Regions from separate parts of the Clostridium sp. AF15-41 genome, predicted to be linked through region 2. Evidence: predicted binding sites of a transcription regulator. Region 2 holds the regulator's gene; each other region holds the start of a gene.
What was found. The regulator LexA, encoded in region 2, represses DNA repair genes until DNA is damaged. The targets are predictions, from matches to a motif close to CNAACANNTGTTNG.

Region 1 (2,285 bases), on a different contig from region 2:
GAATAATTCTCGATACCGGAGCAGAAGCCTGTCTCCCGCATCATCTCTATATCAAAATTTGTCCGTTCTTCAATCCGCTGCGCTTCGATCAGCTTATCATTTTCCTTAAAATACTGTACCCGTTCAGCCAATTCCGCTTCGATCTTTGTAAGTGCACGTTCCAGCTTCTCATGTCCGACAACATAATGAGAAGCAGGAAAGATACAGGTAAAATTCAAACTGCGCCTGATCTCCCCGGTCAACGGATCAAATTCACAGATACGGTCGATCTCATCACCAAAAAATTCAACCCGCACAGCATCTTCAAATGTCGATACCGGAAGGATCTCCAGCACATCCCCGTGTACACGGAATGTTCCACGGTGGAAATCCATATCATTTCTGACATACTGGATATCCGTCAGTTCATCGATCACCATATCCCGATCCTTGATCATTCCGACACGGAGCGACAGCATCTGCTCCCGGTATTCATCCGGATCACCGATACCGTAAATACAGGATACCGAGGATACGACCACAACATCTTTTCTGTCGATCAAGGCTGCTGTTGCACTGTGACGCATCTTGTCAATATCATCGTTGATCGCAGAATCCTTCGCTATATAAGTATCAGTCGATGCCACATATGCTTCCGGCTGATAATAATCATAATAAGAAACAAAATATTCTACCGCATTTTCCGGAAAAAATTCCTTCATTTCCGAATATAACTGTGCCGCCAGCGTTTTGTTGTGCGCAAGCACCAGCGTCGGTTTATTCAGTTGTGCTATTACATTTGCCATGGTAAATGTCTTACCGGAACCGGTTACACCTAACAGGGTTTCAAACTGATTTCCTTCTTTAAATCCATCCACCAGCTCTTTGATCGCCTGCGGCTGATCACCGGTCGGCTGATATTCTGATACTAATTTGAAATGATCCATTATGTTCTCCTGATATATCTATATAAATACAATCAATATTCTTATTATTGTTCTCTGTCTAATATATCATTCCATTTAAAAAAAGTACAGAGCAAATCGAATATTTGTTCTTTATTCTGTAAGAACCTTCTGCTTCCCACTGTTTCATCCGCAAAGCGGATTTAAAAAACATGCCATCCATGATATACTATAATTTATCAAAAAATGAACGAGGTGTAACATGAGCGCAATCGTAACATTAAAGAAGGGCGAGGGCAGAACCATCAAAGCCGGCGGCGCCTGGATTTATGACAATGAAATAGATACCATCATGGGGAGTTTTGAAAACGGGGATATCATCATTGTAAAAGACTTTGACGGATATCCGATGGGAAAGGGATTTATCAATACGAATTCCAAGATCACTGTCCGTATGCTGACACGTCACGTCGATACCGAGATCAATGAAGATTTCTTCCGCATGCGTCTGCAGGCAGCATGGGATTATCGTAAGAAAACCGTAGATACAAGCAGCTGCCGTATCGTATTTGGCGAGGCAGACTTCCTACCCGGTATTGTGATTGACAAATTTGAAGATGTGCTAGTCGTTGAGTCACTTGCACTTGGAATTGACAGAGTTAAAAATTTGTTAATAAATATTTTAAAAAATGTCCTTAAATCAGATGGTATAATAATCAAAGGTGTTTATGAGCGTAGCGATGCTAAAGTTAGAATAAATGAAGGGATGCAGCCATTCAAGGGATTCATTGGGGATGAATTCGACACGAACGTGGAAATTATTGAAAATGGCGTACACTATATTGTTGACGTAAAAGACGGTCAGAAGACCGGCTTCTTTCTTGACCAGAAATACAACCGACTTGCGATCCAGCGTCTTTGTAAGGATGCAAAAGTTCTTGACTGTTTCACACACACAGGCTCTTTTGCGCTGAACGCCGGAATTGCCGGTGCCACAAGCGTACTGGGTGTAGATGCTTCCGCACTTGCGGTCAGACAGGCACAGGAAAATGCAAAGCTGAACCATCTGGAGGATTCGGTTACATTTATCTGTAAAGATGTCTTTGATCTGCTCCCTGAACTGGAAGAACAGGGCGAGAAATTCGACGTTGTAATTCTGGATCCACCTGCATTTACAAAATCACGCAACTCAATTAAAAACGCTGTAAAAGGTTATCGGGAAATAAATCTGAGAGCCATGAAGCTCGTTAAAGATGGCGGCTTTCTTGCCACCTGTTCATGCTCCCATTTCATGGACTATGAACTCTTTACAAAAACCATCGGGCAGGCTGCTTCCAACTCTCACAAACGACTGAGACAGGTTGAATTCCGTACTCAGGCTCCTGATCATCCGATTCTGTG
Region 2 (2,285 bases):
GGTTGAATTTCGTTGTAACTCAAAAAGTGATATAGACATGGTAGTTATACGAAATGATGGTTATAAAAAAGTACCGAATATTTTTTTTGAAATAAATAGTGACGTCGATATTTTGTTTGATATTGGTGAACGTTTAAAAAAGATTTTGTGGGAGCACGGTGTATTAGTTTACAGGAGGGGATAGTATGTGTGATATTCGATATTTCAGAATGGCACGACATCATTTTATATCAGCAAAAGAAGCATTAAAATGTTTTAGTTGGGATGAACTATTTATTAATGATACTGCTTACAAACTTCAACAGTGTGTGGAATTTACATTAAAAGCCTTTTTGGAATGTAAAGGTGTAACAGTGCCGGAAACTCATCAGCTAAATAAACTGATTCGTATGTCGAAGGATAACGGATCGGCATGTATAATAACAGAGTGGTTGGAGAAAAATGCAATTCAAATAACAGAATGGGAGAGTCAGACCAGATATAATTTTGATTACTATCTTGAATTACAGCAAATTCAGGAAGCAATATCTGAAATTGACAAATTTCTGAGCGTAAACGGCTTAACAGATATTAGGGATCCGGAAATAACGAAGGATATCGAAGAAAAATTGTTAAGCATAATTCCTAAAAATTACGCTCCTACAGACAATTTTGAATTAAATGTGTATTATCATATATTTAAGAAAAGATTGAGTCAGAAAAAGGTTGCTGAATAAAAATGCATTCAAAAAAATCAAAACGGCTATGTGAAGCAGCAAATGGTTCGGACTGGATGCCATGCCTGATGCAGGAACTGCCAACAGATGCGGAACCATTTAACCTGCTTATGATCGTTACGGGTAAAACGGATGATATATGCGGTAAATATTCCTATCAGCTAGATGATTATATGAATAAACGCGGTATCGAATATATCTTTTATGATATCACAGGCGGTCATCAGACGGTAGTATGGCAGAATGCCTTATATAATTATGCAAAGAAGCTGTTTGTAAATCAATAAAATGCACCTCTGAAATGATCAGGCATTTATTATGCCGATCATATTGAGGTGCATTTTTGATGTGCAAAATATATTTCTGTACTAACCGTTTTTATCCGGAAAGCACTTATCTAAATCAGATCAGATAAAATTACGGAACAGACCGATCACACGTCCAAGGATCTCACAATGTTCAACAATGATCGGGTCCATATAATCATTTTCCGGCTGTAAACGAATATAACCGTTTTCTTTGTAAAATGTCTTAACTGTTGCTAAATCCTCGATCAATGCAACGACGATCTCGCCGTTTCTGGCAGAAGAGCACTGCTCAACAATCACAAGATCCTTTTCATAAATACCTACATTGATCATACTGTCACCCTTTACACGAAGCATAAAGGTCTGGTTATTCGTATTATGAATATATTCCGGTGGAACAGGGAAATAGTCTTCGATGTTCTGTTCAGCAAGGATAGGCTGACCACAGGAAACCGTTCCAACGATAGGAATGTTTACCAGTTCCCGTTTGGTAAGTGAAAAATCATCGTCTATGATCTCAATTGAGCGGGACTTTGTCAGATCCCTTCTAATATAGCCCTTTGCCTCTAATGATGATAACTGAGCATGTACAGAAGAAGTAGACTTCAGATCAACAGCTTGACAGATCTCTCTGATTGATGGCGGATACCCCTTTGCAAGAATCTCATGACGTATATATTCAAGGATCTGCGTCTGCTTATCCGTGAGCTTTTCTTTTCCCATATGTAAATCCTCCTAAATGTAATAAAAAACTTATATGAATAATAGTAGCACATAATTGTTCGTTTTGCAAACAAATGTTCTCTTTCTTGTGTGCGTTTTTTTACCCATCCATACTGGTATTATAAAGGAGTCATCGGGATATGACGAATATATTTTCGAACAATCCATACAAATGTTCGAAAATATATTGACAAATGAACAACTGTTCGATATAATTTATTCAAACATTTGTTCAGAAGATTATATTACATATAGATTTGAATTCTAAGGAGGAAGAGAACATGAATAACGTAGTAAGATTTATCAGTACAAAGAAGATTTTCATTATAGCAGGTATTATCCTGGTTACAGTATTGTATATCCTTATATCACATAGGGATTCACCGGCAACCAGCGCATCGAACGCAAGTAAGAAATATTATAAATGTATCACCATAGAAGACGGAGATACCCTTTGGGATATCGCAAATGAATATAAGACAGAAGAGTATGCTTCCACACAGGCTTATATCGATGAAGTGCTTGCGATGAATAATCT
Region 3 (2,285 bases), on a different contig from region 2:
AGCAGCCAGTCTGCCTGATACAGTCGGTGTTCTCTCAGAAGCGGAACCGGAGTCGCAAGAGACGGAAGTGCCGAGTCCTCATTTACCGGAATATAGGCGGAATAAAAGACACGTTTCAGATCATAGTTCTGGTATAACTTCTGTGTCGTCTGAACCAGCGTATAGTCGCTCTCATCGGATGCCCCAATGATCATCTGTGTACTCTGACCTGCCGGTGCAAATGTCCGCGGCTTCCATGTATCCCGAGTTGCCGGAGCAAAGGAAGCAGCTTTCTTCCAAAGAGAGCCGCCTCCATTACTCTGTGCTCCGGTCAGCCGTAACTGTTCTTTCCCGAATATACTTCCCGGCAGGTAACGATTCCCCAGACTGCGTTCCATTCTTGCATCTTTCCCTATCAGGGTTCTTGTCTCTGCGATCGTATCACGCACCTTCCCCATCGGAGTCATGATCGTCTGGAAGCTCTTATTCGGAGCAAGTTTCTTCAGGCTCTCCGCAGTCGGCAGCTCCAGATTCACACTGATGCGGTCGGCCAGAAATCCGGCAGCCGCAAGCAGTTCATCCGGTGCACCCGGAATCGTCTTTACATGAATATATCCGTTGAACCTGTATTTTGTACGAAGAAGCTGTAAAGTTATACAGATCTGCTCCATCGTGTATGCCGGATCACGGATCACACCGGAGCTTAAGAACAGCCCTTCTATATAATTCCTTTTATAAAATTCGATCGTCAGTTCACAGATCTCCTCCGGCGTAAAAGTGGCACGCTTGACATCATTCGATACTCGGTTCACGCAATACTTGCAGTCATAAATACAATGATTCGTCATCAGAATCTTGAGCAGAGAGATACAGCGTCCGTCTGATGCAAAGCTGTGACAGATTCCGCAGGATCGTGCATTTCCGAGCATTCCTTCCTTTCCTTTTCGATCCACACCGCTGGATGTACATGCCACATCATACTTCGCCGCATCCGCCAGTATATGTAATTTTTCCTGTATAGTTTTATTTGCTTGTATTTCGAACATATGTTTATTATAAGAACTTACGTTCGATTTTTCAAGTGGAAATTTTTGTTTTTTACATACGAAAAAGGCTTCCTGAAAGGATCCATGCAGCTAAATCAAACCTGTTCACTCAAATATTTATATCAAAATGAACAAGAGTATCATCTATTATTCCGCAAGACGCTTCCGCTCTACCTTCGACGTAATGGTACATAAGGCTACAAAATACGCAGCCTAAGTACCAACGCTCAGGCAGGCTTGCTTCACAATAATAATACTCTCGTCCATTTTTCTCAAAAACAATACTTTGCAAACAGGTTTGATATATCTGCAATATTAACAGGAAGCCTTTTTCTGTCTTTGTAATAAACTATATACATATTTCCACATTTAAAAATCAAACTGGTAATTGTTTCATATTGTGAAAATGTTACAGAATTGTTACAATTCCATTGTACTCGATCGATACATTTATAAATTACAACAGGAGGATTTTATTATGTGTATGAATTGTAACTGTTCAGATCTTTGGAATATGATCTGCAAATATCTAGGTTTAGGCTGTTAAATTATAAAAAAGGCTTCCCACTAATGTATGGGCTTATATCTTTATGGAACAGACCTTTTTTCACGTCGGTCCTTAGTGAACTGCGATAAGCAGTGAACTTAGTACCGTTATGTGAAAAATAGAACGCAAGTGTTCTGTGAAATAAAGGATATAGCCCATGCATCAGGGGGAAGCCTTTTTATTATTAAATATTTAAATTATTTCTTCTTATTCTTCAAGTCTGTCACCAGAATCATTGCTGCGCCGACTACCATAACGATCGCACCGATCAGCAGGAAGACGGTTCCATAGCCAAGGCTATAGACTATATCGCCATTGGCATTATTCTTGATCTGAACCATTGTATTGACCAGATCGATCATGATCACAGCCAGAGTCAGGATCGCTGTAAGTAACGTCCATTTTCTTGCATTTTTAAATACCATTATAATACTTGTGATCAATGCAAAAAATATAACAAGGATTCCGTCTCCACTCAGGAAATTGACGGATTCTGTTGTTCCATCCACAGTCGCCTGAACGAACGGCTGGAAGTTTGCCCATATCAGAAGCATCGCCATAAGTCCGATCAGAACTCTTCCGATCGCGACAGGTTTCGGTGTCTCCATCTTCTCATTTGCTACATTTGAAAACCGTTTGGAGATTCCTCCATAGGTCTTACTGTAATCCATAATGGATAAATCTTTCTCTCTGTGCTCTCCACTGCCGGAGGT

Region 1: a site for LexA is predicted at 1,024-1,037, ahead of uvrB (excinuclease ABC subunit UvrB). Genes of this name have one in related genera too.
Region 3: a site for LexA is predicted at 1,038-1,051, ahead of DWW43_RS01960 (putative DNA modification/repair radical SAM protein). Genes of this name have one in related genera too.

Annotation. Positions count from the first base shown of each region.
Region 1 covers NZ_QTMQ01000010.1:25,044-27,328, forward strand. The annotation lists gene uvrB (excinuclease ABC subunit UvrB) at 1-926, opposite strand, end outside; gene DWW43_RS08225 (class I SAM-dependent rRNA methyltransferase) at 1,147-2,285, shown strand, end outside.
Region 2 covers NZ_QTMQ01000021.1:3,468-5,752, reverse strand. The annotation lists gene DWW43_RS11565 (hypothetical protein) at 1-184, shown strand, start outside; gene DWW43_RS11560 (HEPN domain-containing protein) at 186-716, shown strand; gene DWW43_RS11555 (hypothetical protein) at 719-1,003, shown strand; gene lexA (transcriptional repressor LexA) at 1,124-1,747, opposite strand; gene DWW43_RS11545 (LysM peptidoglycan-binding domain-containing protein) at 2,029-2,285, shown strand, end outside.
Region 3 covers NZ_QTMQ01000002.1:114,963-117,247, reverse strand. The annotation lists gene DWW43_RS01960 (putative DNA modification/repair radical SAM protein) at 1-1,025, opposite strand, end outside; gene DWW43_RS01955 (hypothetical protein) at 1,770-2,285, opposite strand, start outside.